Regions from separate parts of the Pelosinus fermentans DSM 17108 genome, predicted to be linked through region 2. Evidence: riboswitches for the same ligand, from Rfam matches in the RefSeq annotation. Region 2 holds a riboswitch; the other holds the start of a gene.
What was found. A riboswitch is a leader RNA that binds a small molecule or an ion and turns the genes downstream of it on or off. The one in region 2 is predicted to bind S-adenosylmethionine.
Positions count from the first base shown of each region.

Region 1 (16,817 bases), 840 kb from region 2:
GATGGCTTTTTGTACGTTGGTTTTCTCTCAAATGTTCCATGTTTTTGATTGTCGTTCAGAAGTTTATAATGTCTTTGAAATTGGGATATTTAAAAATCAATACTTGATAGTAGCAACCTTTTGTTCTCTTTTAATGCAGTTACTAGTTATTTATCATCCATTTATGCAAGAGATTTTTGCTACTGTTCCACTAGGGTTAGACGATTGGGTCGTTATCTTAGTTGTCTCAGGCTGGACCTTTATCATAAGTGCTGCAAGACATTTATTTTTCCGCAGACGTGTATCACGTTCTGTTTTGGGGCGGGTACATTAAATAATTTATTTAATTCATAATGAGGAGAATATAATATGAAGTTTAATTTTAGCAAATGGCATGGACTAGGTAATGATTTTGTAATTGTTAATGGACTTGAAGAAAAGATTGACAATTACAATGAAATGGCAATTCAGGTTTGTGATCGATATTTTGGAATCGGTGCTGATGGGCTAGTTGTTATTTTGCCTTCAGCAGTAGCGGATTTTCAAATGCGAATTTTTAATTCAGATGGCAGTGAGGCTGAAATGTGTGGCAATGTTACAAGATGCATTGCTCGATATGTTTTTGAATATGGTTTAACGAATAAGAAAAAAATTACACTAGAAACAAAAGCAGGTCTTATTAAGCCAGAATTAATCTTTATGGATGATGTGCTTAGCACTATACGGGTTGATATGGGAGAACCGCGTCTGAAACGTGGGGAATTACCTATGGTTGGTAATGAAGATGAACAGGTTGTTAATGAAGTTTTAGAAATAGATGGCACTGAACATAGGATCACTGGTGTATCAATGGGCAATCCTCATTGTATCCTTTTCGTTGACGATATTACTGGCATTAACCTAAGCGATATCGGCGCTAAAATTGAAACGCATGCTGCCTTTCCAAAGAAAACAAATGTAGAATTTGTGCAAGTATTAAATAAACAAAACTTACGTATGCGCGTTTGGGAAAGAGGAGCTGGTGTTACGATGGCTTGTGGTACAGGTGCCTGCGCTACCTTAGTTGCAGCCGTTTTAAATGGAAAAACAGACCGTCAGGCTACTGTTGAATTAGATGGGGGACAGTTGCTGATTGAATGGGGGTCAGATAATCATATTTATATGTCTGGTCCTGCAGTGGAAGTTTTCCGGGGAACATACTTATAAATCCAATCTGGTCAAGGTTTGTATAGAAAGTAAGAATCCAACTTCTCTGCATGTATGAAGTTGGATTTCTTTATCCACTTGTTGTTGTGATAAAGAGATTGTTATGATTTATCATTTGCAGTAAATAATATGCTTCATAAAGTGAGGTGCTTAAAATGAGATTTATTATTTTGACAATTATTTTCTTAGTACTATTCGTTACCCAAACATTAGCAATTTCTTCTATTAATTTAGATGTAATTAAAGAGGCGCAGGATCATGGCAAATTAAGGAGTAAAGATTCATTACAAGAGTTTTTGTTGCCATGGATCTCTTATGAAGAAAAAGCTGAAAAATTAAATGGCGTGACTGAGCGCTCCTATTTATATACTTCTTATTTGTTAATTGCTACAGATGCTAGGGAGAAAAGCTTAAATGGTCATGATATTGCCATACTAGACAGCGAAGAAGTATTAGAAAATTACTCAGGCTTATTGAGTTTTAGCACAGTTTTGTTTGGAGATAAAGAGGATTTTGCAAAAGATGCTAGTGTTATTGTCAAACAAAATAATAACGTCATTAAGGCATACCAAATGATAATACCGGCAGAGGGAGAAAAAGTGCATCTGGATAAAGGACAAACCACATTTAATGCTCAATGTTATTTTTATTTTTTTGAAAAAGATATTGTGCCTGACCTTCCTATAATATTATCGGTTAGAACGAATGATCAGAAAGAACATAATTTTTACTTTGACTTGGAGAAAATAAAATAGTCATATTAAAACCTTTATGTGTAGATATTCAATGAAAAAGGGATTTAAGAGAAGCATGGAGAAGTATTTATAAAAGAATTGGATAATTGTGATTTTATCGTTAATAATAAAATCCGTAAAGAGAGGAGCCATTTTACGTGATTAAAAGTATGACTGGTTTTGGTCGTGGAGAATTTCAGGATAATGAGCATCGACTCATTGTAGAAATTAAAGCAGTAAATCATCGTTATAATGAAATTGTTATCCGGATGCCGAAAAATCTGGGGCCACTTGAAGATAAAATCCGGCGTAGTGTATCAAACCTGCTAGCAAGAGGCCGGATTGATGTTTTTATAACGATGGATGAATATGGGCAAAAGAAAAAGGCTGTGCGAATTGACAAAGAGTTAGCAATAGCCTATAATAAGGCTTTAAAAGATTTAGGGGATTTATTTTCTATAGCAGTAAATGATAATATTCAGCAGATTGCTAAATTTCCAGATGTGATTAAGGTTGAAGAAGTAACGGAAGATGTTTTAATCTTGTGGCCGAAGCTAACCCAGGCAGTTGATATGGCACTTACTAATCTCATGAGTATGCGTTTAGCGGAAGGGCGAAACATTCAGCAGGACTTAGTCTTGCGTATTACGGATATTGAATCATATATTACTGCCGTAGAAAAACGTGCACCCCAGGTTTTGGTTGAATATAAAGAGAAAATACTGAGTCGCATGCGAGAATTGCTGGCTACAATCGGTGAAGAACCTGATGCTGGTCGCCTACTACAAGAAACGGCTATATTTGCGGATCGTACCAGTATTACAGAAGAGTTAGTGCGCTTAAAAAGTCATTTAACGCAGTTTCGGGCTGCATTGAATGCCGATGATGCAGTTGGCAGAAAATTAGATTTTATTGTGCAGGAAATTAACCGTGAAACCAATACAATTGCCTCTAAAGCCAATGATTTTAATGTTGCTAATATCATAGTCGAAATTAAAAGTGAAATTGAGAAGGTCAGAGAGCAAATTCAAAACATAGAGTAATATAAGATATATTGGGATACAAACGTAAGGGGGATTTTTTGTGGAAATTAAACTTATTAATATTGGGTTTGGTAACATTGTGTCTGCTAATCGAATTATTTCGATTGTGAGTCCTGAATCTGCACCCATTAAAAGGATTATCCAAGAGGCCCGTGATCGGGGGATGTTGATTGATGCAACTTATGGACGCCGTACCCGAGCCGTGATCATAACCGATAGTGATCATGTTATTTTATCCGCTGTGCAACCAGAAACGGTAGCGCATCGTCTTGCCAGTAAAGAAACGAGTGAAGACACTGCAGAATAGCAGAAAATGAAAGGAGTCGCAGTTGTGGCAAAAGAAGGAATTTTACTTGTGTTATCTGGTCCGTCGGGAGCAGGTAAGGGGACAATTTGTCAAGAATTGCTGCGTACTTATCCTGGGTTGCATTATTCTATATCGGCTACTACACGCAAAGCCCGTGTTGGAGAAGAACATGGAGTTAACTACTGGTTTGTATCTCATGACGAGTTTCAGAATATGATTCAAGATGATGAACTATTAGAGTGGGCTGAGGTTTATGGGAACTTTTATGGAACACCCTGTCGCCAAGTAAAACAATTACTAAATGATGGCAAGGATGTTGTTTTAGAAATTGATGCACAGGGAGCTACGCAGATTAAAAGAAAATTTCCGCAAGGTGTATTTGTCTATATAGCACCGCCATCTTTAGATGAATTGGCTAATCGCATACATAAACGAGGGACAGATAGCTTAGATGCAATCAAAAATAGGTTAAGTTGTGCTAATAATGAATTGTCATATGTACATAATTATAATTATGTAGTAGTCAATGATAAGGTCCAAGTAGCAACGAATAAAGTGGCTGCCATTATTACAGCGGAAAAGTGTCAAGTAGTACGAAACTGTAATATAGTAAAAGAAATTTTAACAAATATCAAATAAATAAAAATTAGGGGGACTACTATGATATATCCATCATTAGATGTATTAGTTACTAAAGTTGATAGTAAATACACTTTAGTAGTACTTGCGGCAAAACGGGCTCGTGAGATTATGGACGGGGCGACTTCTTTAGTTGAGAGTAAATCCAATAAGCAGGTGACGATCGCTTTAGAAGAAGTTGCACAAGATAAAATTTCCTATGAACGGACCAAAAGTGGTATAAAATAGGAGGTTTCCATGTTGAAAGGAAAAAATATTGTAGTTGGTGTTGCTGGCGGCATTGCTGCTTATAAAATAGTAGATCTTGTAAGTCAATTAAAAAAGCAAGGTGCCAATATATATGTTATCATGACTCAGTCAGCGGCTAACTTTGTTACGCCGTTGACTTTTCGTGAAATAAGTGGACAGCCAGTTGTTGTTGATATGTGGGCTGAAACTACCAACTGGAATGTTGAGCACATTGCCTTAGCAAGTAGAGCGGATTTATTTTTATTAGCGCCTGCTACAGGCAATGTGATTGGTAAAATAGCAAATGGTATTGCTGATGATATGTTAACAACTACGGTAATGGCAACAACGGCTCCGGTTTTATTTGTTCCGGCTATGAATACCAATATGTATTTAAATCCGATCGTTCAAAAAAATATCAGTAGTTTAATAGAGTTAGGATATCATTTTATGATACCAGAGAGCGGGATGCTAGCATGTGGTGTAGAGGGAATAGGACGCTTACCTGATTCTAAAACAATTTTAGAGAAAGTTCATCAGTTGATAGTTGTTCAAAATGATTTTCGAGGAAAGAAAATCTTGATTACGGCTGGCGGCACGAAAGAAGCGATTGATCCTGTAAGATATATTGGCAATCGCTCTAGCGGGAAGATGGGATATGCTTTAGCAAGTGCTGCTGCTGCAAGAGGAGCAACTGTTACGTTAATATCAGGACCTACCAATTTAAAAGCTGCCTGCGGAATTAAAGTCGAATATGTAGAAGCCGCATCAGATATGAGGGCGGCTGTATTGGCGCATTATAATGAGAGTGACATTGTAATCAAAGCTGCTGCTGTAGCCGATTATCGTCCACAAAGTACTGCAGAACACAAAATTAAGAAGACTGGCGATACATTACAGCTTGTCTTAGAAAGAAACCCTGATATATTATTAGAACTTGGTCAGTTGAAAAAACAGCAGATGCTAATTGGCTTTGCTGCGGAAACTCAGCAGCTGGTTCTTCATGCGCAGGAGAAACTAGCTAAAAAAAATCTGGATATGATTATTGCTAATGATGTATCTGTTCCAGGCGTTGGGTTTAATGCAGATCACAATATAGCGAAAGTGTTATACCGTGATGGGCGGATTGAAGAGTTATCCAAAATGTCCAAAGAACACATGGCAAACATTATTTTGGATAAAATTCTCGCAGAATGTCGAAAATAGGTTGATTTTTTCATTATTTTACATTAGTATTTAATTTGATACAATTTTATATGATATGCTCATCAAGAGTTGGTGGAGGGATTGGCCCAATGAAACCGCGGCAACCATTTGGAAATCCAAAACGGTGCCAATTCCTGCGGAATAATCCGCAAGATGGGAGAGTGTAACACCCTCCCTATGGGTGTTTTTTATTGTTTATTAAAAATGGGGGTATGATTTGTGAAAAAAAAGAGAGTTTTATTTACATCAGAATCAGTTACTGAAGGTCATCCAGATAAAATAGCAGATCAAATTTCAGATAGTGTATTAGATGCAATCATGGCAAAAGATCCAATGGGACGTGTAGCTTGTGAAACGCTTATTACGACAGGGCAAGTACATGTAGTTGGTGAAATCACTACAAGTTGTTATGTGGATATTCCAAAAATTGTACGGGACACGGTGAAAGAAATTGGCTATACTCGTGCAAAGTATGGTTTTGATGGAGATACATGCGGTGTGCTGGTTTCCATTGGAGAACAATCAGCTGATATTGCTTTAGGCGTTGATAAGTCTTTAGAGGCTAAACGAGGTCAAATGGACGAAATTGAATCCATTGGGGCTGGTGACCAAGGAATGATGTTTGGTTATGCTACCAATGAAACTCCTGAATACATGCCATTGACAATTGCTCTGGCTCATAAATTGGCTCGGCGTTTAGCAGAGGTGCGCAAAAATGAGGAAGTAAGTTATCTGCGTCCTGATGGTAAAACTCAAGTTACAGTAGAATACGAAGACGGTAAACCTCTTCGTGTTGATACCATTGTTATATCAACTCAGCATGGTCCTGAAGTTGAACTGGCAACCATTGAAAAAGATCTGATTGAGAAAGTAATTGCTCCGATTGTTCCAGCAGAATTATTAGATGAGAAAACCAAATACTATATCAATCCGACAGGTCGTTTTGTAATCGGTGGACCACAAGGTGATGCTGGTTTGACTGGTCGCAAAATAATTGTTGATACCTATGGCGGAATGGCTCGTCATGGTGGTGGTGCCTTCTCTGGTAAAGATTGTACCAAAGTTGACCGCTCTGCCGCTTATGCTGCACGTTATGTAGCTAAAAATGTTGTTGCAGCAGGATTGGCAGATAAATGTGAAATTCAGCTAGCCTATGCGATTGGTATGGCTCATCCAGTATCGATTATGGTAGAAACTTTTGGGACTGCTAAGGTGGATGAAGATGTAATTGCTGAGCTTATTAAAAAACATTTCGATTTGCGTCCGGCTGGTATTATTAAAGCGTTAGATTTACGTCGCCCTATCTACCGCCAAACAGCAGCTTACGGGCATTTTGGTCGTACGGATGTGGATTTACCATGGGAAAGGACCGATAAAGCAGAAACCCTTCGTAAAGAGGCTAATCTATAATTGGGATGTTAGCTGTTTTAGCAGGATTTTTCTGAATTTCATGGGAATTGTATATGCTATAGCCAAAAAAGAGGGAACAATGAGCTTCCCTCTTTTTAATTTTATGATAATTATGAAGGTAAAAATGCAGTTATATGCTATAAAATCGTGTTAAGATATAAATAGGCAAGCTGAATCCTCTAAAAGAAATACCTTTAAAAGACTATTAATAGCGAATGGTGGTAAATATGCAACGTATTGCTCAAGTCTTAATAAACATTACAACTAAAAATATTAATAAAGCTTTTTCTTATAGCATCCCTGATCATTTGGATTATGTTGATGCAGGGTGGCGTGTTTTAGTACCTTTTGGTAATCGTAAATTAGAAGGTTTTGTTATTGATATTATAATAGAGGAAGACTCGAATCGTATTGAGTTAAAGCCAATTATCGATATACTAGATAATGACAAATGGTTTGACGAGCATATGATGCATACAGCTAGATGGATTAGTGAATATTATCTTTGTAATTTAGTAGATGCCATGCGTTTATTTATTCCAGGAAAATCCGGTGTGAAAAGTGTTGTTGCTTATTCTGTCGAGATGGAAGTGGATACAGAAACAACACTGGTTGCCTTATCTGCTAAATATCCAGAATATAGCCAAGTGCTGTCATATATAGAGACGCACAGCCCTATTCTGTCTGTTAAACTGGAAAAGAAATTTGGCCCAAGCGTTTTGAAAGCAATAAGATACTTAGTGAGAAATAAGATCATAATCGCTGAATCAATTGCAAAAAAAATGGGTACACACCGTTATAAAACGATAATGAGTTTACTAATGGATGCTGAAGCAACTCGAGAACAAATTAGCAAGTTGGCAAAAAAGCCAGCACAATGCCGTTTGCTCCAATACTTGATAGATCACGGGCAATTGGCATCTGATGAATTGAAAAAGAGTAATACCAGTCATGAAACTGTAAAAAAATTAGTACAGGACGGTCTTATAAAACTTGAAAAAGTTCAAGTGGTACGTGATAGTTATGCGGATATATGTAAAGCAAAGAATGATATATCATTAACAGCAGAGCAGCAGCAAGTATTAGAAAAAATTATGCCAAAGATGGAAGCAAGAAAGTTTCAATCGTTTTTACTGCATGGTATTACTGGCAGTGGAAAGACACAGGTGTATATTGAAGCGGTAGCGGCTGCGCGTCAAAAGAATCGCCAAGCTATTGTTCTTGTTCCTGAGATTGCTCTTACCAGTCAAATTGTCTCAAGATTTAAAGCTAGATTTGGAGATGATGTTGTTGTGATGCATAGTAAATTGTCTACTGGCGAACGTTATGATGCTTGGCAGCGACTTCGAGGCAAGCAAGCTGGCATTGTAATTGGTGCACGTTCTGCTATTTTTGCACCCTTGCCAGATGTCGGTATTATTATTATGGATGAAGAACATGAATTTACGTACAAACAAGAAGAAACACCTCGTTATCATACAAGACAAGTCGCTATTACGAGAGCTACTTTGTCTGGTGCGGTGGTCATCATGGGCAGCGCTACGCCAGCAATCGAGACTTATTTTCAGACTCAAATGGGCCAACATACCTTGCTACTTATGTCAAAGCGCATAGCTAATGCAAATTTGCCCGCAGTCACTATCGTTGATATGCGGGAAGAATTGCGTAAGAAGAGACGAAGTGTCATATCACTTCCCTTGCAAGAACTGCTGCAAGAGACTATAAGTCGTGGCGAACAAGCTATTATTTTACTGAATCGTCGTGGTTATGCTACCTTCGTCATGTGTCGGGAATGTGGACATATTGTACGTTGTAAGCATTGCGATATTTCTCTGGTGTATCATTCTGTAGGGAAGAAGCTGAAGTGTCACTATTGCCAGTGTATTGAAACGGTTCCGGATATTTGCCCTGAATGTAATAGCCGCTATATTCGTTTTTTTGGAACCGGCACACAAAAGCTGCAAGAGGAAATAGTAACATTGTTTCCCCATATCCGCGTAGTGCGGATGGATCAGGATACAACAGGTGGAAGAATGGCCTATGATCGTATTTTAGAGGCATTTGCTAAAGGCGAATATGATCTTTTACTGGGGACACAGATGGTGGCTAAAGGGCATGACGTGAAAAATGTGACGGCCGTTGGCATTATAGCAGCTGATAGTATATTAAATTTACCAGACTTTAGAGCAGCGGAGCGCGTATATGCGTTGCTAACTCAGGCGGCAGGTCGTGCAGGCCGCGGTGATAAGGCAGGAAAGGTCGTAGTACAGACTTATAATCCTGAGCATTATGCAGTACAGGCAGGAGCTAATCAGGATTATCAAAGTTTTTATGAATCTGAGATTGTGTACCGCAAAGCGCTTTGTTATCCACCTTATGGACAAATCATAAAATTAACAGTTCAGGCTAAAGAAGAAAGTATGGCTCGCAATCAGGCTGAGCAAATAATCAAAGAATTGCGAAGCTTAATGGCGGAAAGTAAGACTGTAGAAATAATAGGGCCGTTTCCCGCTCCGATTGCTAAAGTTAATGATATATTTCGTATGAATATCATTATAAAAGCAAAGGATCTCACGAATGTGAGGGCTTACATAACATCTATGGGATTAACCATACGTCCAGATGTTATGATTGATGTGGAACCTGTTAGTATCATGTAGAATAATTTGTTTAGTATAGGCGTGGATTTTTGTATAGTTCTATGATAAAATTTGGGCAGGATTTATCCAAGGTAGGAGGGTATTATAACTGTATGGAAATTAGAAAAGCTGGTGACAAAGTATTAAAAGAAATAGCTGAGCCTGTAGCTCGCGTTGATAAAAAAATAAGGAAACTTATTGATGATATGGCCCAAACTATGTATAATGCTGATGGAGTTGGATTAGCCGCTCCGCAGGTTGGCGTATCTCTTAGGGTTATTGTTTTGGATGTGGATGATGAACTCATCGAATTAATAAATCCAATTATTATAAAAAAAAGTGAAGACTGTGAATTGGGTAATGAAGGATGTTTAAGTGTTCCTGGGGTTTTTGGTGAAGTTGAGAGGTTTTCTGAAGTTACCGTTACAGGCTTAAATCGTTTTGGTAAAAATATAACGATTACAGGAACTGGTTTGTTAGCTAGGGCCCTGCAGCATGAAATCGATCATTTGGATGGCATATTATTTATCGAAAAAGCAAAAACCATTCATAAGGGGTAATTGATATGTCAAAATTAAGAGTCGTATTTATGGGGACGCCAGATTTTGCTGTTCCTTGTTTAGATGCATTAGTTAAAGAAGAATATAATGTTGTTGCAGTGGTAACCCAGCCTGATCGCCCTAAAGGGCGAGGACAAAAACTGGCAGAGTCCCCGGTGAAGCAGGCCGCGATTTCCTATGACATACCTGTATTGCAGCCTAATAAAGTAAAAGATCCTGTATTTCAAGATGTGTTGTTCTCTTTAAAACCTGATATCATTGTTGTTGTTGCTTTTGGGCAGTTATTGCCCAAAACGCTATTAGATTTACCCCCTTTGGGTTGTATAAATGTGCACGCATCTTTATTACCTTTATATCGGGGAGCTGCACCCATCCATTGGTCAATTATTAAAGGTGATAAAGTAACTGGTGTCACCACAATGTTTATGGATATTGGCATGGATACAGGGGACATGATATTAAAGGAGAAGATATCTATTTCTGAAATGGATACTACTGGCGATATCCATGATAAGTTAAAAAATATTGGAGCCAATGTGCTTAGTGAGACAATGAAATTAATTGTGGATAAAAAAGCTCCACGTATTGCACAAAATAATGAAGAGGCTACCTATGCTTCTATGTTGACAAGGGAATTAGAACGTATCAATTGGCAAGTACCGGCAGTTGCCATTCATAATTTGGTTAGAGGTCTCAATCCCTGGCCTGGCGCTTATTGTTTCTATCAAGATAAAAACTTGAAAATCTGGCAAACTAGGACGTATCCAACAGATGATATAGTAACTCAGCCAGGGAGAATCGCAGAGATTACTGCAGAAGGTTTTGCAGTAGAAACAAGACAGGGCTTGCTGGAAATTTTAGAAGTTCAGCCTGCTAGTAAGCGTCGTATGAGGGCAATTGATTTTATATGTGGTTATGGGTTAAGTGTTGGCGATATCTTAGAATAGAAGGTGAATTTTCATGATAGAGGTGATGGCTCGTCCCAAGAAACGCTTGTTTTTGGCACTTATAGTAGCTAGTTTGTTAGTGGCTACTCTTTCTACTTATGGATTGTGGATGGTAAGCTTCCCAGGATTAGCAAATATCAGCACTCACTTGCCGATTATTCTTGGCGTTTTCTTGGCATTATTTATCTTGGCCATTGGAATTGGAGTTGGTGGAATCATTCTAGCCATTTTAGGTTTTTCTACTCTAGCTTTATTCCAAGGACCTGCTTGGTCTGCTATTAATTTATTATTTCCCCTTGCCATTCGAATTGGTAAAATCTTTGATGTGGAAAAAGAAAGAGTCGAACGTTCCTTTATTGAAGTTAGTAATTACTTAATACAGCAAAAAAGAATTAAGGTTGCACCTGAGAAACTCTTAATTCTTACACCACATTGTATTCAACAAGAGATGTGTCAATATAAAGTGACTCACGATATTAGTAATTGTCGAAAATGTGGTGCTTGTCAGGTAGGCGATTTACTGACGATTTCAGAAAAATTTGGGGTGCATGTAGCAATTTCTAATGGCGGGACATTAGCTCGTAAGGTGGTAAAAACATTGCGTCCCCATGCCATTCTAGCCATTGCCTGTGAACGAGATTTGACAAGTGGTATTCAAGATGTGTTTCCGATTCCTGTTATTGGTGTTTTGAATGAAAGGCCAAATGGACCATGTTGTAATACGCGAATTGATATGAAGCGAGTTGAGAAAGCGGTACAAGATTTTATTCTTAAAAAATAAAGGTAGTAAAGGTGAACAAATGGATGCACGTGAAATTGCTCTTAAAATTATCAATGATGTGACAAGTAATCATGCTTATGCAAACATAGCCTTAGTGAGAGAGCTCAATCGTCACAAGATTTCTGATCAAGATCGTCGATTTATTACAGAATTAGTATATGGTACGATTAAGGCCGGTGAAACCTTGGATTGGATTATCGGTCACTATGTAACTAGGTCATTAAACAAAGTTGCGCCAGTGATTTTGAATATTTTGCGTATTGGAATGTATCAGATCTTCTTCTTGTCCAAAGTTCCTGTATCAGCAGCTTGCAATCAAGCAGTAGAATTAACAAAAAAATATGGACATGCTGGTACTGTGAAATTTGTAAATGCGGTGTTAAGAAACGCTGGACGTGGACCTGAAAAAGTAATTTATCCAGACAGAGAAAAGAATATTGTCCAATTTTTAGCCTTAAAATATTTTCATCCCCAATGGATGGTGGCTCGATGGGCGAAACGTTTAGGTGCTGATGCTGCCGAAGAGTTGTGCCAGATTAATAATGTGACTCCAGGTCTTTCATTACGTACCAATACGCTGAAGAATACCAGAGAAGAACTGTTAGAGATTTTAAATCTAGAAGGTGTGAGTGCGGAAGCATCGGCATGGACTCCAGAAGGAATTGTATGTCATAGTTATCCAGCGCTTAGTACATTAAAATCGTTACGTGATGGATTATTTCAAATACAAGATGAAAGCTCTATGTTAGTTGCTCACGTTCTGGCTCCTAAACCAGGCGAGTTTATTATTGATGCTTGTGGCGCACCTGGAGGTAAAAGTACCCATATCGCAACATTAATGGGAAATAAGGGGCGCGTTTTGTCAACGGATATTTATGATCATAAATTAGCTCTAACTCAGGAGAACGCTCAGCGGCTAGGTCTGACGATTATTGATGTGCAGAGTTTGGATGCGACAACCTTAGGTGATAACTATGCAAGACAAGCGGATAAAGTATTAGTGGATGCGCCTTGTTCTGGATTAGGAGTCTTACGGCGAAAAGCTGATTCTCGCTGGCGAAAGACCGAGGATATGTTTAAGGAATTACCAATATTACAGATGGCCATTTTAAAAAGTGCTGCACAGTGCGTAAAATTGGGTGGCACCTTAGTATATAGTACTTGCACAACCGAGCCGGAAGAAAACCAAGATGTTGTTAACAATTTTTTGCAGGAAAATCCGGATTTTGCCTTGCAGCACGCCGGGGAAATGTTTCCAGTTACAGAAAATAAGGCTGAGATGGTGCAGCTATGGCCACATATTGATCATGTAGATGGATTTTTCATTTCTCGTTTAGTGCGAGTGAAATAGGTGAACTAAAATGAGTAATAATATTTTTGGAATGTTTATAGAGGAGATTGCAGCGGTCATCCAGCCCTATGGTTTGCCTAAATACAGCGCTGGGCAAATTGCAAAATGGATGTATCAGGATGGAGTTTATGATTTTAAAGATATGACGAATATATCCAAGAAACATAGGACATTATTAACAGAGCACTTTGTTATTCATTCTGTAATAGCGCGAGCTGTTGAACAATCGTCAGACGGTAAGACTAGTAAATATTTGTTGGAGTTTCATGACGGCATGGCTGTGGAAACTGTTTTAATGCGCCAGCATTATGGTAATAGTGTGTGTATATCAACTCAGGTTGGATGCGCCATGGGCTGTGTATTTTGTGCATCCACTTTAAATGGTGTTTCAAGAAATTTAACTGGTGGCGAAATGTTGGCGCAAGTTTTATTTATTAATAAAGTATTGCAGCAGGAAGGAAGCGCTGTGAATACCATTGTTATTATGGGATCAGGTGAACCCTTGGCCAATTATGACAATGTTTTAAAATTCATTAAATTATGCCATGCTGAATATAGCCTTCACTTAAGCTATCGAGGCATAACATTATCTACATCTGGTTTAGTACCAGAAATAAACAGATTAGCAGCAGAAGGATTGCCGCTGACGCTGTCTATTTCTCTGCATGCATCGAATAACGAATTACGTTCTTTGTTAATGCCAATTAATAATCGCTATTCCCTACCGGAGGTTATGGCTGCAGGGGATTTTTATGCCGAACAAACAGGCAGGCGAGTGACATACGAATATATATTAATTGCAGATCTAAATGATAAGATAGAGCATGCTAAAGAGTTGGCGATTTTGATGAGGGGACGTCTGGCTAATGTCAATTTGATTCCCGTTAATCCAGTAATTGAGCGTGGATTATTACGACCTGACAGCAAAACAATTCAACACTTTGAGAAGATACTTCTTGAAAGAAGAATTAACGTTACAGTTCGTCGTGAAATGGGAACAGATATACGTGCTGCCTGTGGACAGCTTCGAAATAAAGTTTTAAATGAAAAATAAATAGTATCCTGACTTTCTAATAAGCAAAAGTATCATATAAATTGCCTAAAGAAATGGTTGAGATCTATACCTGCCAAATAAGGACTTGGTACAAGCCAGGTCCTTTTATGTTACATTTAAATAAAATGGGATAATATTACCTTATTTTGACTATGCTGATAATATAACGTATAATAAAATAGATTAAATTGTTGGTGAGGTAATAACATGAAGTTTGTGAGAAGTTTAGAAAATATGTTTGAAAAATATATTGAAGGCTTTTTTAACAATAAATTTTCCAGTGGGTTACAGCCTATTGAAATTGGTAAGCAATTAGTTAGGACAATGGATGATGAAAAAACGGTGGGTATTTCTAAAACCTATGTTCCTAATTTATACATCGTTTATTTAAATAATGCAGATTACAGTCGAATCGTTTCTTATAGCCAGACGATTTGTAAAGAGCTATCCCTTTACATAGCAGGTCAGGCAGAGCAAAGGCAATATACGATTATCGGTACACCTGTAATCGAGTTTAATGAGGATATAGGGATTACAAAAGGTAATTTTCGCGTGGTTAGTTTCTTTAGTGAACCACTGCCAGAAGAAAATAAGTTAGAAAGTGAAGATCCCGGATGTCATCTTGACTCTGATACTCGTGTGTTTGATAAAGTAGAATGTAATATGATGGGTAAGGAGCCATGTTTATTAGGGACATTAACAGTTCTGGAAGGGCCTGATATAGGAGTAAAAGTTGATGTAAAGAACAACCGAGTGAATATTGGTCGACGGGCCAGTAATGAATTACCACTTACGGATTTAAATACATCTCGTTTACAGGCTTATGTGATCGTAGAGGATAAAAATCATATCTTATATGATGCTAAAAGCCTTAATGGCACATATGTTAATGATCATCGGATTATGCGTAAAGAATTAGAAAATGGTGATCATATAAAAATAGGTAATACTGTTATTTTATATGAGGTGAATTAAATGCCCAATAAGGAGGCTTTTTTCAACTATATTGGAATAGTATTACAATATAGTTTACTTGGATTAATCTATTATTTTTTAAGCAAAGTAATAAAAATTATATATACTGATTTAGACCGAGCAGGACAAAAAAAATCATCAATAGGAAATGAAGGTAATCAATTTAATTTTCATAAGCGGGCTAATTTGCTTGTTGTTGATAGCGGACACATTAAATTATCTCAGAATAGTTTTTCTTTAGATGATATTACATACCTTGGACGTAATGAGCAAAATGGAATTATCATTGATGATTCATTTGTATCTCATGAACATGCGAGTATTAATAAAGGACAGCAGGGATATTTGCTGACAGACTTGAACAGTACCAATAAAACGTATTTAAATGGTCAGCCTATAGTGGAGGCGACTTTATTGAAAAATGGTGATTTAATTAAAATTGGAGCGGTAACATTTAGCTTTAAGGGGTGAGGGGTATTGCTAGCACATGTAATTTCTGATATTGGGTTGGTTAGAGAAACAAATGAAGATAGCTATATCTGTGATCCGCCGCATTTATTTATTGTGGCGGATGGCATGGGAGGTCATGTAGCTGGAGAAATTGCAAGTAAGCTTGCAATAAGTACAGTTAATGCTTATATTCAAGAGCATGTGGGGAAGGATAATCTTGAAATATTGTTAAAAGACGCAATAATACAGGCAAACACCTCAATATATCAAATGGCACTGTCTAAAGAAGAGTTCAGTGGTATGGGTACTACTGTCACAGCCTCTTATATAGATGGAGATATAATATACTGGGGGCATGTTGGTGATAGTCGTATGTATCTCTTGCGTAATGGGAAACTTAATCAACTGACAAATGATCATTCCTTAGTTTGGGAATTGGTTCAAAGTGGTAACATAACTAGAGATGAAGCCTATGTTCATCCTAAAAGGAATTTGTTGACTCGTGCAGTTGGTACTAGTTGCCTTATTACAGTTGATACTGGTTTTGTACAATGGAAGCCAGGTGATATTGTATTAATGTGTACAGATGGGCTAACCAATATGGTCAGTGAGCAGAATATCTGTACTCTAATGCAGAGAACAGATTGTGAAATTTCTTCTATTGTAGAACAATTAGTAAATCAGGCTAAAGATGCTGGTGGGTTTGATAATATTACTGTGATCTTGTTAAAAAATGAGGACATATAGGCATGATTAACACACGACAACTGGAGCGTAACTTGCTTGTAGTTGCAGGTATAATTATGTTAAATGGAATTTTAGCAGTTAACTTAGCTCATAGTGTTCTAAATTATCAGACACTAGGGGCAGTCACTTTCATCTTTGCCGGATTTATGGCTGTCAATATAGTATTATGCAAAATTGGACATACTGGTGATCCTTTGTTTTTACCTTTGGCATCTTTATTAGTTGGAATAGGGCTAATCATCATTTTGAGACTTAAACCAGAGCTTTTCATGCTGCAAGTGATGTGGGTAGGTGTGGGTTTAAGTGCTTTTCTAATCTCAGCAATTCTTGCTAAGCGGTTAGAACAAATAGCTTACTTTAAGTATATTTGTGGTTTTATTGGTGTTGGATTATTATTATCAGCGATATTATTTGGAGTAGACATTGGCGGGAATAAGAATTGGATCATCATGGGACCTGTTCGGTTTCAGCCTTCTGAGTTTGCAAAGATCTTTATCGTATTGTTTTTAGCAGCCTATTTGAGTGAAAGGCGGGAATTACTCACTCTTGCTACGAAGCATT
Region 1 is NZ_AKVN02000001.1:2,371,509-2,388,325, forward strand. It holds gene FR7_RS10785 (calcium-transporting P-type ATPase, PMR1-type) at 1-313, shown strand, start outside; gene dapF (diaminopimelate epimerase) at 349-1,185, shown strand; gene FR7_RS10795 (hypothetical protein) at 1,341-1,940, shown strand; gene FR7_RS10800 (YicC/YloC family endoribonuclease) at 2,078-2,962, shown strand; gene remA (extracellular matrix/biofilm regulator RemA) at 3,003-3,269, shown strand; gene gmk (guanylate kinase) at 3,294-3,908, shown strand; gene rpoZ (DNA-directed RNA polymerase subunit omega) at 3,930-4,136, shown strand; gene coaBC (bifunctional phosphopantothenoylcysteine decarboxylase/phosphopantothenate--cysteine ligase CoaBC) at 4,146-5,342, shown strand; SAM riboswitch class I at 5,399-5,502, shown strand; gene metK (methionine adenosyltransferase) at 5,562-6,752, shown strand; gene priA (primosomal protein N') at 6,980-9,412, shown strand; gene def (peptide deformylase) at 9,454-9,951, shown strand; gene fmt (methionyl-tRNA formyltransferase) at 9,957-10,898, shown strand; gene FR7_RS10845 (DUF116 domain-containing protein) at 10,912-11,679, shown strand; gene rsmB (16S rRNA (cytosine(967)-C(5))-methyltransferase RsmB) at 11,699-13,030, shown strand; gene rlmN (dual-specificity RNA methyltransferase RlmN) at 13,041-14,084, shown strand; gene FR7_RS10860 (FhaA domain-containing protein) at 14,292-15,059, shown strand; gene FR7_RS10865 (FHA domain-containing protein) at 15,060-15,530, shown strand; gene FR7_RS10870 (Stp1/IreP family PP2C-type Ser/Thr phosphatase) at 15,537-16,256, shown strand; gene FR7_RS10875 (FtsW/RodA/SpoVE family cell cycle protein) at 16,259-16,817, shown strand, end outside.
Region 1: linked by a shared signal. The riboswitch ahead of metK (methionine adenosyltransferase) and the one ahead of FR7_RS14880 (methionine ABC transporter ATP-binding protein) in region 2 are both predicted to bind S-adenosylmethionine.

Region 2 (16,817 bases):
TGCGGCTGCTGACATTGACCTGGAATTATCCTAATGAGATTGGTTATCCCAATATTGAAGAACAGTATGGGGAGCAGGGCTTAACAGATTTTGGCAAAGAAGTAGTTGTCCAAATGAATCAGCTAGGTATGATTATTGATGTCTCTCATCTTTCTGATCAAGGCTTTTATGATGTTGCTGCCTTGTCAAACAAACCTTTTGTTGCTTCCCATTCTAATGCTCGTGCAATCAGGGGGCATCGGCGTAATTTGACAGATGATATGATTACTCTGCTGGCGCAAAAAGGGGGAATTATGGGAATCAATTTTTCAGGGAACTTTTTGGCTGGATCAAATTGGAGCAGAGTGGATGATATGGTACGCCATATTAAACATATTGTGAAGATTGGCGGTATTGATATAGTGGCTTTAGGAACGGATTTCGACGGTATTGAATACCAGTTGGAAATCTCTCATCTTGGCAATATTGATAAATTAATAAAGGCACTTGTTTGTAATGGGTTTACCACAGGCGATATCGAAAAAATTTGTTATAAGAATGCAATTAGTATTATTAAAGAATGTTTATGAAATTCGTACTTTGGAGGCAGAAATGAAGCATATTCGTGAAAATATTGGTTTCCATGATTCACAAAATAAACGACAGCAGATACTTGAGGCAGCTTATGCTGTATTTTCCAGCAAAGGTTATCATAGAGCTACAGTAGATGAAATTATTGCTTTAGCCGATACTGGTAAAGGTACAGTATATAATTATTTCGTTAATAAAGAACAGCTTTTTTATACGCTGATTAAGGAATGCAGTATGCCTTTTCAAGTCATTATTGAAGGTATTGTTAATTCTTCTGAGCCTCCTTTAGAAAAAGTAGAAACAATAATTAAAGCATTTCTGGAATTTTATGCAAAGCATGCTAACTTATGGCGTGTTATGATGCATGAAGTGCGTGGATTTGGTGCTGCCGGATCATCAAATTTTACCCAAGAGCAATTAGATAAATATCAAGCCTGTTTTTGTGAGACGATTGGTATGATTGAAAAAGTATTATTAGAAGCCCAAAGTAAAGGATTTATTCGTGAAAGCTGTGACGCTACTCGGGCTGCTCATGGTTTATTTAGTGTTATCGTTACCTTTGTATTTCGCGATTTTGTGGATGAAAATATTGGTGAAACGGCGCATACCATTGCGGAACTCTTTTTGTATGGCGCAGCTGAACGGTAAAAAATTTGGAAATAATTGACTGAACAGTCAAAGAGTCTAAGGCAGTTATGGTAGAATAAAAATAAGGACTTGACCCGCAGGGGCAAGTCCTTATTTTATATGATTTTTGCTGCGGCACTTAAAGCTTTAATTAAGTTGTTTGGTTATGAAAAACACAACCGCTAATAAAGGGAAAATAACCAGCAGCAACGGATTTCCGCTTTGGACTAAGAGAAATAATAAGCTAGCAGCTAATAAAGGAATAACTACCCAAATACAGAAGGCGGAAAAGAGATCGCTGATCCTTTCTCTGGCCATAGTGAAAACCTCCTGCTGTGGTATTATCCGTACAATATTTATTGTACTATTCAATGTGACAAGCACATTGGCTGATGTTATACATATGAAATTATGGATTCCATTACCTTGTACATTGGAATCATCTCCCTAGCATCTAACATTGGCAGATCTTCTTCATTGTTCAATGGAATCACCCCCTATATTAATATCATACAGTCACGTTAAAAAGGAGCGTATTTATTAAGCTTGTCTTAAGTATAATACAAAGAAAAACATTCTTCAAGAGTTTCGAATGTATATATGACAAATATTTTAATAGTATATAAAAATACAATGAGATACAATGTGGATTAATTTTTCAAAAATTTATGGATAAATAGTAAAAAGGTTCTAAGCAGGATTTTTTTTATTTTTGTATAAAATAAGAAAATGAGATAAAATTGATGTAAAAATCCAGGAGGTAAAAAATGTTATTTGATAGTCATATGCACACCTGTTTCTCTACAGATTCAAAAATGAAAATGACTGATGCTGTAGCAAGGGCAGAGGAATTAAATATAGGAATTATTATTACGGAACATATGGATATTGCATATCCTGAACCGATGGCGTTTATTTTTGATGTAGAAAAATATTTTTCCCAGTATGCTGCGTATCGTAATGAAAAAGTTCTGCTAGGCATAGAAATAGGTATGCGTTCGGATTGTTTAGAAGAAAATTGTCGATTAGTGGAAAAGTATCCTTTTGACTATGTGATTGGGTCGGTACATGTAATTGATAATATTGATCTATATACTCCAGAATTTTATCAAGGAAGAAGTAAACAAGAAGCATATGAACATTATTTTAATGCCATGAAACAATGTGTGACCTGTTATGATGGTATCCATAGTTTAGGACATATTGATTATATTGCCAGATATGCACGTTTTGCAGATCCAGAAATCTACTATAATGAATTTAGCGATTGTATTGATGAGATTCTAACGGTCTTAGCCCAGAAAGAAAAAGCCCTGGAGATTAATACTAGACGCTTGGGGAATAAAGCAGCAGTAGAGACGATAATGCCGATCTATAAGCGCTTTAATGAACTGGGAGGACGTATTGTAACAATTGGGTCCGATGCTCACCACGTCAATGATGTTGGCAGAGATCTACAGGCAGGGTTAGAAATTGCGGAACGCTCCAATTTGAATGTTGTATACTTCAAAGAGGGGAAGCCTCAGTTTCAGAAATAAACGAATGGGCAGCTTCCTCCAATTGCCAGATGGTAAAAGTATCCCCTCCATATACTCATGGAGGGGATACTTTTACCAAGCTGTTATTACGGTACCTTGAAAATGTTCAGCCACAAAGGTTTTAACCTCCTGTGACTGATAGGCTGTAATGATTTTTTTCAGGTCATTATGATTGACATCTTTAGTACCAGCGACTAAAAGATTTATATATGGTGAATATATATCTTCTAATAGTAGTGCATCTCTGGTTGGCAGCAAGTCAATTTCCGCAGCATAATTGGCATTGATAAGGACAATATCTACCTTATCGATCGCCGAAGTGATCTGTGTGGCATCCATTTGTATAAAACTAAGATTCTTAGGATTCTCTACAATATCATCAAGGGTTCTTAGAGAATCTGTTGTTTTTCTGCAGACAATAAGACCAGCTTTTTCCAATAGCAGCAGGGCTCGACTGCCATTCCATAAATCCTGGGGAATAGCAGCTTTACTGCCTGTTTGCAATGCGCTAAGATTATGAATTTTTTTAGCATAGATCCCCATCGGGAATAGAAACGTTTTAGCAATCGGAGCAATCGCATAGTTGTGATCATCAAGAACTCTATCAAGATAAGGTTGATTCTGAAAACTATTAAGACTTATTTCTCCGCGGTGTAAAGACCCATTGAGCTTGCTATAATCAGTAAATACAACAATTTGCAGATCAATACCATCTTTTGCGACGATCGTTTTAACTAGGTTCATAATTGCAAAATGGGGACCGGCTGAAACCCCTACTTTTATTGGTCTGTATACACGACTCATATGTAATGAACTATGCCATGACAGCAATGCCGCGATACTTGCCAGTATAAGAAAAGTAGTAACGATTTGCAGCCGCTTCCCCATAAAGATCCCTCCAGAATGATTAGAATGCTGGTATTACAGCACCTTGATATTTTTCATTAATGAATTTTTTAACTTCGTCAGATGTTAGAGCTTTAGTTAATTTCTGAATTTCAGGGCGATTTTCGTCACCTTTACGTACGGTCAAGATATTCGCATAGGGAGAATCTTTTGGTTCGAGGAAGAGAGCATCTTTAGTTGGTACCAATTTAGCTTCCAGTGCATAGTTGGTATTGATGACAGCAATGGTCACATCTTCAAGTACACGAGGAAGTTGAGGAGCCTCTAATTCACTAATTTGAATGTTTTTAGAATTGGTTACAATATCACTTACAGTAGCGCTAACGCCTACGCCGTCTTTTAATTTAATAAGTCCTGCTTTTTCTAAGATCGCTAGAGCACGACCGCCATTTGTAGGATCATTAGGGATAGCTACTTTAGCACCAGTTGCCAATTCATTCAAATTTTTAATTTTCTTTGAATAAATTCCCATTGGCTCAATGTGAACGGCAGCAGTATAGGTTAATGCCAAATTACGTTCTGTCGAGAATTTATTTAAGTAAGGAATATGCTGGAAGAAGTTTGCATCCAATTCCTTTTCGGCTACTGCAATATTTGGTTTTACATAATCCGTAAACTCAACAATCTGTAAGTCGATTCCCTCTTTAGCTAAGATTGGTTTTACTACATTTAAAATTTCCGAATGAGGAACAGGAGTAGCACCAACTTTTAATACAGTAGTTTTAGCAGCAGGAGCAGCAGGAGCTTCTTTTTGACCGCAACCGCTTACTAATAGTCCTAGACTAAGAATTCCAATAAGAACAAGAAATAGCTTTTTCATAATAATAACCCTCCTAAGTTTATTTGGTGTTTTTTATAGAAAGCCCAAATCAGTAAATTAGGCTGCTTCTATTTCTTGTTGAGACGATTCGATATATAGTCACCAGTGGATTGAACAATTTGTACTTGAGCAATTAAAATAACCACCGTAATTAACATGATATCGGCACGAAAGCGCTGGTAACCATAACGAATTGCTAAATCACCTAAACCACCGCCGCCAATTGCTCCTGCCATTGCTGAGTAGCCAATCAGACTAATAATAGTGAGGGTGAGTCCTAAAACAATCGCAGGTAAGGACTCAGGAATGAGAACCTTTGTAATGATTTCTCTTGGGGATGCTCCCATAGCTTGGGCAGCTTCGATTACGCCGTAGTCCACTTCTTTAAGGGCTGATTCTACGATACGAGCCACAAAAGGAATGGCAGCAATACTTAATGGTACAATGGCGGCATTCGTTCCAATGGATGTACCTACCAGTAACCTGGTTACCGGTATAATTGCCACCATTAGAATAATGAATGGTGTAGAGCGGGTTGCGTTTACAATAGCACCTAAGATTCGATTGAGAGGCGTATTCTCTAAAATATGTCCTTTGTTAGTAGTAACTAGTATAATGCCCAGGGGTATGCCTAATAGCGCAGAAATAAAACTAGACACAGCAACCATATACGTGGTTTCCCATAAGGACTTAGCCAACAGCACGAGCATTTCTTGCGACATAGCCAATCACCTCAATTCCTAATTCACGTGTTTTTAAATAACTAAGGGCTTGCTGCAAAGAGGCTTGCTCGCCCGACAATTCTACAATTAATGTACCGAAAGGTATGGTTTGAATATGATCAATATTTCCGTACAAAATACTAGCATCAATAGCAAAGCGGCGAATCATGCTGGATATAACCGGCTCTTCTGTAGAATGTCCAATAAAAGACAAGCGCAATATTAAATTACTGTCAGCAGATGGTTCCGATGCCAGAGTAATCTCTTTAAAAAAGTCAGGCAGGTTATGATTAATAATAGAACTAATAAATTCCTTTGTGGTATTGGATTGCGGCTGGGTAAAAATATCAATGACCTTACCTTGCTCAATGATCTTACCACCCTCAATTACAGCGACTTGGTTACAAATCTCTTTAATGACCTGCATTTCATGGGTAATAAGGACGATGGTAAGTTGGAATTTACGATTAATATCTTTTAAGAGCTCTAAAATCGATTTTGTGGTTTGCGGGTCGAGAGCTGAAGTCGCTTCATCGCATAATAATACTTTAGGATGGTTAGCCAAAGCTCTTGCAATGCCCACTCGCTGTTTTTGTCCGCCACTTAATTGTGCCGGATATTGATCTTTTTTATCACTTAACCCTACCAATTCTAATAGATGCAATACTTCTTTATCAATTTCTTCTTTACTGCGTTTCGCCAATTCCAAGGGAAAGGCAATGTTTTGGTATACAGTACGTGAAGATAATAGATTGAAATGTTGAAAGATCATGCCAATCTTTTTACGTTGTTCTCGGAGTTCTTGCTCGTTTAATGAAGTTAATTCTTGACCATCTACTGTAACAATACCTTTAGTAGGGCTTTCTAGCATATTGATGCAGCGAACCAATGTGCTTTTTCCTGCACCACTGGTTCCAATTATGCCGAAAATTTCTCCTTGTTTCACTGATAAATTAACGCCTCGTAAGGCATGAATGGTACCGTTGTCGCTTTGATAGACTTTTTCTATATCCTGCAGTTTAATCAATGGAATAGCTCCCTTCCTGTTCTTGCTGAAATAACAAAAAAACCGCTTCATAAATGAAGCGTATTATCGAACTGAATCGCGCTTCATCTACCAGGAATTAATCCTGTGGAGTTGGCACCGTTTCACAAAGTGAATGGTTGCCGCAGCTTCATTGGGCCATTCCCTCAACTGCTCTTGATGAAAGATATTAACTTGCTAATGAATATATTAGCAGTTCTATAAAATAGTGTCAAGAAAAAAATGACTTTGCAAATGGGAAATCATAATGATATAATTTCACTAAGTAAAGCTTAAAAGTAATAAAGGATTTAATAGAATGGGGGAAAAGAAAAATGCCTACAAATCCCAAATTGAAAGATGACCTAACAGATCAGTTATTTCGTTCTATTTTATTGTTAGAAAATCAAGAAGAATGTTATCAATTTTTTGAAGATATTTGTACCGTAAGTGAATTGAAATCTCTTGCCCAACGCATGGAAGTAGCTCGTATGTTAAGAGCTGGTCATACGTATGATGACATTGTAGACAAAACAGGGGCTAGTACTGCAACAATTAGTCGGGTAAAGCGTTGTTTACATTATGGTGCTGACGGGTATAAGTTTATGTTAGAAAGACTCGAAGGTCAAGAAGATCACAAATAAAAGAGCAGCATACAAAGTACTGCTAAGAGAACATTAAATTACTGGGATAGGGGTGTTTCTATTTATGAAGCAACATGAATTTGTTCCTCAGGTTCCATATGGAACAAGAGATTTCTTACCGAGAGAGGCTAGTCAGAAACGTGCTGTGGAAGGGGCTTTGGCTCAGTTATTTGCAAATTGGGGATATGATGAAGTTGTTACTCCCACAATTGAATATTTGGAAACGATGACTGTTGGAGTAGGCAACGACTTAGATCAGCATATGTTTAAATTCTTTGATAAAAATAATCGTATATTGGCACTTCGCCCAGATATGACAACTCCTATGGCCCGTGTGGCAGCTACCCGATTTAAAGGTAGTCCAAGCCCAATGAAACTATTTTATATAACGAATGTCTTTCGCTATGAACAAGCTCAAGCAGGGAGGCAATGTGAATTTTATCAGGCCGGAGTGGAAATTATGGGTGCATCAGAGCCGGCAGCTGACGCGGAGGTCATTGCTTTAGCAGTGGAATCGATGTTGAAATCTGGTTTGCAGAAATTTCAAATTGGTTTAGGGCAAGTTGATTTTATTAATGGAATTATGGAGCAGAGTGAACTTTCTCTTGTGCAGCGGCAGCAGATTAAACATGCGATGGTAACGCGAGATTTAGTGGGATTAGGTGAAATACTCGTTAAGAGCGGTCTTAGCCAAAGTGATCAGACTTTACTGAAACATATTCCATTACTTCATGGCAGAGAAGATATGCTCAAACAAGCCTATAGCATGGTAACAAATGATAAAAGTCGCAGAGCCTTAGATAACTTAGCCAATATTTATCACCTATTAGAGAACTATGGTGTTTCCAAATATGTTGACTTTGATTTAGGAATCATTCGTGATTTTGAGTATTATACAGGGATGGTATTTGAAGGGTATACGGCAGGACTTGGATTTCCGATCTGTGGTGGTGGGCGGTACGATACTATGTTAAATTCATTTGGTATGAATTGTGGGGCTACTGGCTTTGCCTTAGGTATTGAACGAGTACTATTAGCATTAGAGCGTCAGGGGATTGACGGTACTCAAAATTGTAAAGGTGTTTATATTGGATGGAATAAAGAAAACCTGGTGAAAGCAATAAAACAGGCTGATACTTTGCGTGATTCAGGGTGCAGCGTAGAATTAGCCGTTATTCCGGAATCTTCTGCACAAGCAAAAGAGAGTCAGAAACGTAAAGGCTATGCAAAGCTGGTGTACGTAGAATAATGGGTGGTTCAATAGATGTTACATAGAATAAAGCAGGTGTTTGCTGCACTTACCGCTTCGATTACACCAAAAGATAGAGACTTTATTGAGCAGCATTTAAACTTGAAAGCACAAAGTTTGTTTTGGGCGATGAATGTGCCAGATCAGCGGCATGTTCTGAATGTGGCATATACAGCACTGCGCTTAGCAGATCATCATTCAAATGTAAATATTAATCTATTGGTGAAATGCGCCTTACTTCATGATGTAGGAAAAGTGAAAGGCGATGTTAGTACAGTTGATAAAATCATAACTGTTATAGGAGATTGTTTTTTCCCAAATCAATTAAGAAAATGGGGAAAGCAGGGGCGAGGAAGTAAGGTCGCAAATCTTCGCCATGCGTTTTATATTTATTTTCATCATGCGGCTATTAGTGCTGGTATGTTGAGGGAAATTGGTGAGAGTCCTGAGATGATTGATATAATCGCTAACCATCATAAAACTCCAGCAGAAAATGATCCACTGGAGTTAACGCTGCTTAGAGAGTCTGACAATATGCATTGAAAAAGGTCAATATCCTTTTATCTTGTCAATGATATTTAACATTTCTTTGTTTTGCTGAAATCTGGACAGGTTATCGGCGAAAAGCTTCACAGCCCTGTCCAGGTAGCTTGGTGATAGGGCTGCTACATGAGGGGTAATGATTACATTTTGCATATCCCATAGAGGGGAAGAATCAGAAAGAGGCTCTTCATCAAAAACGTCTAGACATGCACCTTTTATCAAGCCTTGCTCTAAAGCGGTTATCAAATCATCTTGTTTAATGATACCGCCTCGGGCAATGTTGATGAAATAAGCAGATGGTTTCATAACGGAAAACTCGTTTATCGTAAATAAATGTTTCGTTTCATTTAATAAAGGCAGGGCTGTGACTACAAAATCTGAAAGTGAAAGCAGTTCATGGAGTTTTTCAGGAGGATAGAGCTCATCAACGAATAACTCTTTTGTCATGGTTTGTTTGCTGGCGACAACTTTCATTCCCAGACCTTTGGCCTTTTTAGCAATTTCTCGTCCGATACTGCCAAGACCTACGATACCGATGGTTTTGTCATGAATTTCTTCAACGATTGTCCGCTTCCATTGGTGCTTTGCTTGCTGCCGAATAAATACATCCAATCCTCTCGTAAAAACGAGCATCATAGCAAAAACATGTTCTGAAACCGGAATGCCATGAATACCTCTTGAATTGGTTATTATCGTGTTGGCATTTTGAATTTCAGGAAAGATCAAACCTTCAACTCCTGCGCTTAGGCTATGTATCCATGTTAATTTAGGGGCAGCAAGGTAGAGGGGACGGACATCCATGGACCCCCAAGGAACTAAAATATCAATGTCTCGAATGTGCTCTGCAGCTTTTTCATAATCACATGTTATGATGTTGCTGTTAGGAGCACTACTTTGAATTATTTTCATATGACGGTCTGCTAAGTTGTTGATTACAAGAATATTTAAGTTGGGCATAAGATGACACCCCTTTATGTATATTTTAAAACTGAATCTTAGGGTCTATAACTTACTGGTTCAAAATAAAAGTTTTACTATTCTTATGAGAGATGATTCTACATATGCATCTAAAAATCCTACATTTATATTGACGAATATTTTAACAAATGATAATATAGCACTATGTTAATGCTTTAAACAACTAAAGTAATTTAGGAGGATCTTCATGACATCAAGTGACATGGATTATCTTACGATCGCTTTGCCAAAGGGAAAACTATTTGCACCTTCGGCCGAAATGTTAGCAAAAGTAGGATGTACAGCAGAAGACCTGAGTGAAAACTCACGTAAATTAGTAATCACCAATGAAAAAGAAAAATTGCATTTTATTATCACGAAAACAGCAGATTTGCCAACGTATATTGAATATGGTGCAGCCGATATTGGAATTATCGGCAAGGATGTATTATTGGAAGAAGAGAAAGATCTTTATGAGTTATTAGATTTAAGATTTGGTTTGTGCCGAATGATGGTGGCGGTGCCAGAAGCTTTGAAACGAGAAAAATTAAGTGATTATGCGCATATGCGAGTAGCTACTAAATATCCTCGCATAGCAGAAAGCTTTTTTCATAGTATGGGCATTCAGATGGAATTTATTAAATTAAATGGTTCTATCGAATTGGCGCCTATGGTCGGTTTAGCAGAAATTATTGTAGATTTGGTAGAGACGGGACGTACACTAAAAGCGAATAATTTATTGGAGGTTGCGACCATCCAGCCTGTTACGGCTCGCTTTATTGCGAATCGGGTAAGTTTTAAACTGAAGTTTGATCGTATTAATAGAATTACTGAAGAATTAAGAACCCTGCTGGAAGGTGTGGTGATTCCATGAAAATTGTATATGCAGAAGATAGTACGCTAGAGGAATTAAGCGAGCTATTAATAAAGCCGCCTTTTGATCAGGTGATATTAGGAGAAGGTGCGAAGAGTCATATTAAGAAGGTATTCGGCAGTGAATTAACAGCTTCTCAGGTAGTTGATAAAATTATTCATGATGTACGCCTGAAAGGTGATGAAGCAGTACTTCAATATACCCAGGTAATTGATGGCATAAATTTAAGTGAAGAAACATTAGAAGTTACAGAAGCGGAATTTCAAGAGGCTTTGGCAAAGGTCGATGAGCAGATATTGGCTGCGATACGACAGGCCATTGGCAATGTTAGATCTTTCCATACAGAGCAGCTGCCTAAAACCTGGCTTACCTATCGAGAGCATGGAGCGATGCTGGGACAAAGTTGTATCCCTTTAGAAAGAGTAGGAATGTACGTGCCTGGGGGTACTGCTATTTATCCATCCTCTGTTATTATGAACGCAGTTCCTGCCGCTGTTGCTGGTGTAAAAGAAATTATTATGGTAGTTCCGCCTAGCAAGGATGGCAGCGTTAATCCCAGTATTTTAGCGGCAGCCCGGGAATCGGGTGTGACCAGAGTATTTAAAGCGGGAGGAGCGCAAGCTATTGCTGCCCTAGCCTTTGGTACCAAGCTGATTCCTAAGGTTGATAAAATCACAGGACCTGGTAATATCTTTGTCACTTTAGCTAAAAAGGCGGTGTATGGACATTGTGATATTGATATGTTAGCGGGACCAAGCGAGATTTTAATTGTTGCGGATGAAACCGCAGACCCTTCCTATATTGCTGCTGATATGCTCAGTCAGGCTGAGCATGATGTACTGGCGTCCAGTATTTTAATTACGGATAGCAGGAACCTTGCGAGTAGAGTGGAAATAGAACTTCAGTGCCAGTTGGCTAAGCTGCCTCGCAGGGAAATTGCTGAAGCATCACTGCAGAAAAATGGATTGATGATTATAACGCAAAACAGTATGCAGGCAATCGAATTGGCTAATATATCAGCACCAGAACATTTAGAGATCATAACCGAGCAGCCTTTTGCCTTGCTGCCTTATGTAAAAAATGCAGGCGCTGTATTTTTAGGACCTTATTCGCCAGAACCATTGGGGGATTACTTGGCTGGACCCAATCATGTATTGCCAACCGGGGGAACAGCTCGTTTTTATTCCGTGTTAAATGTAGAAACCTTTATGAAAAGAACAAGTATTATTGCATATAGCCAAAAAGCGCTGCAGGCAGTAGCCAGTCAAGTAATTACATTAGCAGAGGCAGAAGGACTACAGGCTCATGCCAATGCGATCAGAGTGAGGGAAAAGAATGATGTTTGATTATCGACCAGGATTAGAAAATATAAAATCCTATTCAGTAGAAGAAAAGGAATGGGATAGTAAGCTTGATGCTAATGAAAGTCCTAATAATTTGCCCCCTTTAGTACATGAAAGAGTTATAAACCAGATCGAATATATGGCATTTAACCGTTACCCCGATATCGGAATGTTAGATTTACGAGCATTGATTGCAGAAGCTTTTGCGACTACGATTCAAAATATCGTAATTGGTAATGGATCAAGTGAGATCTTATTGGCTCTATGCCAAACTTTTGGCGGACCAGGAAGGAGCATTATTTTTCCGACTCCCTCTTTTTCCATGTATGGTATTTATACTCAATTAACGGACAGTCAAGCCGTTCCAGTAACATTAAATGAAGACTTTTCCCTATCACCAGAAAAGGTTGTGGAAGCGGCAGAGCAGTCCAAGGCTAAGTTGATTATTCTATGCAATCCCAATAACCCCACAGGTACAATTATTCCACAAGAGGATATCGAATATATTCTAAGTAAAGTACAGTGTCCTGTTGTCGTTGACGAAGCTTATTATGAATTCTATGGTAAATCAGCTATTAGTCTTATGAAAAAGTACGACCATTTAATTGTAGCAAGAACCTTATCGAAAGCTTATGGCTTAGCGGCAATTCGTGTAGGATATATGTTGTCTAATGCCCAGAGTGTATCTATGGTAAATAAAGTTATGATGCCTTATCACATCAATACCTTATCTTTGATTACTGCCCAAGTGGTATACCAAATGCGAGATGAGTTTATGCCAATCATTGGGCAGATTATTGAGGAACGCAAGCGCTTAGCGGATTCTCTGTCTGCAATAGCAGGTATTACAGTCTATCCTTCAGAGACTAATTTTATTTTAATAAAAACAGAGAAAGCACAAAAGCTGAGCGCTTACTTATCTGAGAAAAATATTGGTATTAGAGATTTTAGTACAGCACCTCTTCTTATCAACTGCATTAGAATTACAGTTGGAACGCCTTTAGAGAATGATAATGTATATAAGGCTATTAAAACATTTATGAATGAGTAATATAAGCTATTTATAAATAATTAAGAAAGAAGGTTCCAAATGATGCGTACTGCGACAATGAAGCGGCAAACCGCTGAAACAAATATCTCAACTACATTAAATATTGATGGAACTGGTAAAAGTGAAATCGCAACAGGGATTGGTTTTTTTGACCATATGTTACTGCTGCTAACCAAACATGGCTTTATGGATTTGCAGCTCATTGCGCAAGGCGATTTGCAGGTAGATGGACATCATACTGTAGAAGATACAGGAATTGTCTTAGGTCAGGCTCTGGCAAAAGCTTTAGGTGATAAAAGTGGTATTAAACGATATGGTACTGCTTTTGTACCTATGGACGAAGCCTTAGCAATGGTGTCTTTAGATATTAGCGGACGCCCCTTCCTCGTTTTTGATGTAGCGATACCTTCGGAAAGAATCGGTGATTTTGACAGTGAATTGACAGAAGAGTTTTTACGGGCTTTATCTGTACATGCGGGATTAACATTACATGTACGTCTATTGTCAGGCAAAAATTCTCACCATATTGTAGAAGCAATATTTAAGGCGTTAGGCAGGGCTCTTGATGAAGCCACGTCTATGGACGAGAGAATTGTTGGAGTGATGTCGAGTAAGGGGATGCTATAGGAGGGGTAACTGTGATTGCTATTATTGATTATGGTATGGGTAATTTATATAGTGTGGAAAAGGCTTTTGTTAAGTTAGGGGCAGAAGTTGTAGTTACCAGCGAGCCTAAGATCGTCGCAGCAGCTGATAAAGTAGTACTGCCAGGCGTCGGTGCCTTTGGTGATTGTATGGAGAATCTTAACGCCTATCACATGATTGATGCCATCCATGAGGTAGTTGCGAAAGGAACACCGTTTCTTTCCATTTGTCTGGGTTTGCAGGTTTTGTTTGAAGGCAGTGAAGAAGACCCGGAAACGAAAGGGCTGGGACTTTTTCCTGGTATGGTACGTAAAATACAGGCTCCTGCTTTAAAAATTCCCCATATGGGGTGGAATAGCCTATCTTTTGCTGCTAAGAGTCCATTGTTTGAGAATATACCTCAAGAATCTTATGTCTATTTTGTTCACAGTTTTCATGCTGTGCCTGAAGATACTAGTTTGATTACGGCAGTGGCAGATTATGGCGGCGCTGTAACGGCCGCTGTTGGTCGGGGAAATATACAGGCTGTGCAATTCCATCCGGAAAAATCAGGTAGTATTGGTTTAGCGATGCTGGCTAACTTTAAGGAGTTGAAATCATGATTCTTTTTCCAGCAATTGATATTCGGGATGGAAAATGTGTTCGGTTGACAGAAGGACGTTTCGACAAAGAAACTATATTCGCTGATAATCCTTTGGATATGGCAATTCGTTGGGTAAATGAAGGTGCTGAATATCTACATTTGGTTGATTTGGATGGTGCCTTAGCAGGTAAGCCTGTAAATTTAAATGTGATTGCTGACATAACCAAAAATGTAAGGATTCCTGTGCAATTAGGTGGCGGTATACGGAATTTAGACACGATTGCACAATTTTTAGAAGTTGGGGTAGCACGGGTTATTTTAGGATCTGTTGCCGTTAAGCAGCCGGATTTAGTCGCAGCAGCATGTGAGAAATATGGTGATCGTATTGTGGTGGGAATTGACGCTCGTGACGGTATCGTTGCTGTAGATGGTTGGGGAATCGCAGGTGGTATTGGGGCGGAAGAATTGGCTGAGAAAATGGCTAAAGTTGGTGTAGCACGAATTATTTATACGGATATTTCTCGTGATGGTACCTTGTCAGGGGTAAACATTTCTGCTACGGCAGCCGTGGCTAAAGCCTCTGGGATTCCAGTCATTGCTTCAGGAGGAGTTCGTGATTTATCTGATATTGAGGCGATAAAAAAGGCAGCGAGTGATGGTATTGAAGGTGTGATTGTCGGCAAGGCCATTTATACAGGTAGTCTGAACCTTGCTGATGCCTTACGTCTGTTGCGGGGAGAGTGAAATCATGTATACAAAAAGGATTATTCCCTGTCTGGATGTGAAGGATGGGAGAGTCGTTAAGGGTACTAATTTTGTAGGACTTAGAGATGCTGGTAACCCGGTGGAATTGGCATCTATCTATGATAAAGAATTTGCAGATGAGTTAATATTTTTAGATATTACAGCTTCTTGTGAACAGAGAGATACCATGGTACAGATGGTAGAGCAAACTGCATCTCAGGTATTTATTCCCTTTACTGTAGGAGGCGGAATTCGAACAGTTGAAGACATTCGCAAAATGTTAAAAGCCGGTGCCGATAAGGTATCTCTCAATACAGCAGCCATCAAAAACCCAGAGTTAATTGCCGAAGGAGCAAAGCGCTTTGGTCGTCAGTGTATTGTTTTGGCTGTTGATGCCAGACAAAGAGGTGAAGAAGAGTGGGAAGTGTATATTAATGGAGGACGCACTCCCACGGGGCTGGACGTGTTAGATTGGGTAAAGCAGGCTACAGCGCTGGGAGCAGGTGAAATTCTCTTGACCAGTATGGATAAGGATGGAACGAAAGATGGTTATGATATTAAACTGACCAGGGCTGTTTCGGAAGCTGTAGGCGTACCTGTCATTGCATCAGGAGGCGCAGGGGAAATGGTGCATTTTTATGATGTGCTTACTGTAGGTAAGGCTGATGCCGTGTTGGCAGCTTCTGTTTTTCACTTTGGACAATTTACTGTTGGTCAGGTAAAACAATATCTAAAATCAAAAGGTGTGGAGGTACGGCTATGATCAATATAGACGTTATTAAATTTGATGATAATGGCTTAATTCCAGCCATTATCCAACAGGAACAAACCGGAATGGTTCTCATGCTGGCTTATATGAATAGGGAATCATTACGAAAGACTATAGAAACAGGAGTTACCTGGTTTTTCAGTCGCAGTCGCCAAAGTTTATGGCAAAAGGGTGAAACTTCTGGACATGTGCAAAAGGTGCAGCAGATATATTATGATTGCGATGGGGATACTCTTTTGATCAAAGTAGAACAAGTCGGGGTTGCATGTCACGAAGGAACATTGTCTTGTTTCAGGCGTACAATAGACCAGCAGAAAGTGGAAGGCGAAACAGCGGTAACGATACCTTCTGTTTATGGACAATCCGTGTCCACTATTTTACATGACTTGTATCATGTAGTGAATGATCGCAAGCGCAATCCTCAAGTTGGTTCTTATACCACGTATCTCTTTGATAAAGGTCAGGATAAAATACTTAAAAAAGTTGGGGAAGAGGCAGCCGAAACCATTATCGCCTCTAAGAATAATAGCAAAGAAGAATTACTATATGAAATGGCAGATCTTTGGTATCATTGCTTAGTGCTTTTAGCGTATCATAATGTAAGTATCAGTGAACTATTGGAAGAGCTGCAAAAAAGAAGAAAATAGTAAAACGGTTAGTTTACCTTGGAGAAATAACACTGTCAATCCTCAATTAGGATGTTGGCAGTTTTATTTATTTTACGAAACTGGAAGCAGGGAGGATTTTTTTAAGAGGTGGTGAAAGAATAATTAAGAGTATATTTAAAAGCGTATCTAAAATAAACTATTCATATAAAAGTTAGAGGTGTGATCATGCTAAAATCCATCGGAAATGAATTTATGGTGCAAACCCGCTATGAGAATATGGAACAGAAAGACCCTGAGAGTATAGTAGCTCAGCCATTTTTGCAAGCGGCTTATGATGAAAAAAACAAGATCATTGATTTACCAATGCCAGAGGAAATTCCACCGATTTCAATTGATTTTATGGCCCTAATTGAACTCAGATCCAGTATACGTGATTATCAGAATGTGCCAATCAGTTTACTGGAACTATCTTATTTATTATGGTGTACTCAGGGTGTTAAGCAAATATTAGGAAATCAGGCTACGTTACGAACCGTTCCATCAGCAGGTGCGCGGCATGCCTTTGAGACGTACTTACTTATTCATAATGTTGAAGGAATC
Region 2 is NZ_AKVN02000001.1:3,213,644-3,230,460, reverse strand. It holds gene FR7_RS14910 (dipeptidase) at 1-569, shown strand, start outside; gene FR7_RS14905 (TetR/AcrR family transcriptional regulator) at 592-1,218, shown strand; gene FR7_RS23930 (hypothetical protein) at 1,345-1,515, opposite strand; gene FR7_RS14900 (histidinol phosphate phosphatase) at 1,965-2,735, shown strand; gene FR7_RS14895 (MetQ/NlpA family ABC transporter substrate-binding protein) at 2,808-3,623, opposite strand; gene FR7_RS14890 (MetQ/NlpA family ABC transporter substrate-binding protein) at 3,643-4,461, opposite strand; gene FR7_RS14885 (methionine ABC transporter permease) at 4,530-5,183, opposite strand; gene FR7_RS14880 (methionine ABC transporter ATP-binding protein) at 5,152-6,210, opposite strand; SAM riboswitch class I at 6,291-6,394, opposite strand; gene FR7_RS14875 (YerC/YecD family TrpR-related protein) at 6,543-6,851, shown strand; gene hisZ (ATP phosphoribosyltransferase regulatory subunit) at 6,904-8,100, shown strand; gene FR7_RS14865 (HDIG domain-containing metalloprotein) at 8,116-8,643, shown strand; gene FR7_RS14860 (D-2-hydroxyacid dehydrogenase) at 8,650-9,600, opposite strand; gene hisG (ATP phosphoribosyltransferase) at 9,809-10,474, shown strand; gene hisD (histidinol dehydrogenase) at 10,471-11,820, shown strand; gene hisC (histidinol-phosphate transaminase) at 11,810-12,868, shown strand; gene hisB (imidazoleglycerol-phosphate dehydratase HisB) at 12,908-13,495, shown strand; gene hisH (imidazole glycerol phosphate synthase subunit HisH) at 13,507-14,115, shown strand; gene hisA (1-(5-phosphoribosyl)-5-[(5-phosphoribosylamino)methylideneamino]imidazole-4-carboxamide isomerase) at 14,112-14,840, shown strand; gene hisF (imidazole glycerol phosphate synthase subunit HisF) at 14,845-15,603, shown strand; gene hisIE (bifunctional phosphoribosyl-AMP cyclohydrolase/phosphoribosyl-ATP diphosphatase HisIE) at 15,600-16,256, shown strand; gene FR7_RS14815 (SagB/ThcOx family dehydrogenase) at 16,443-16,817, shown strand, end outside.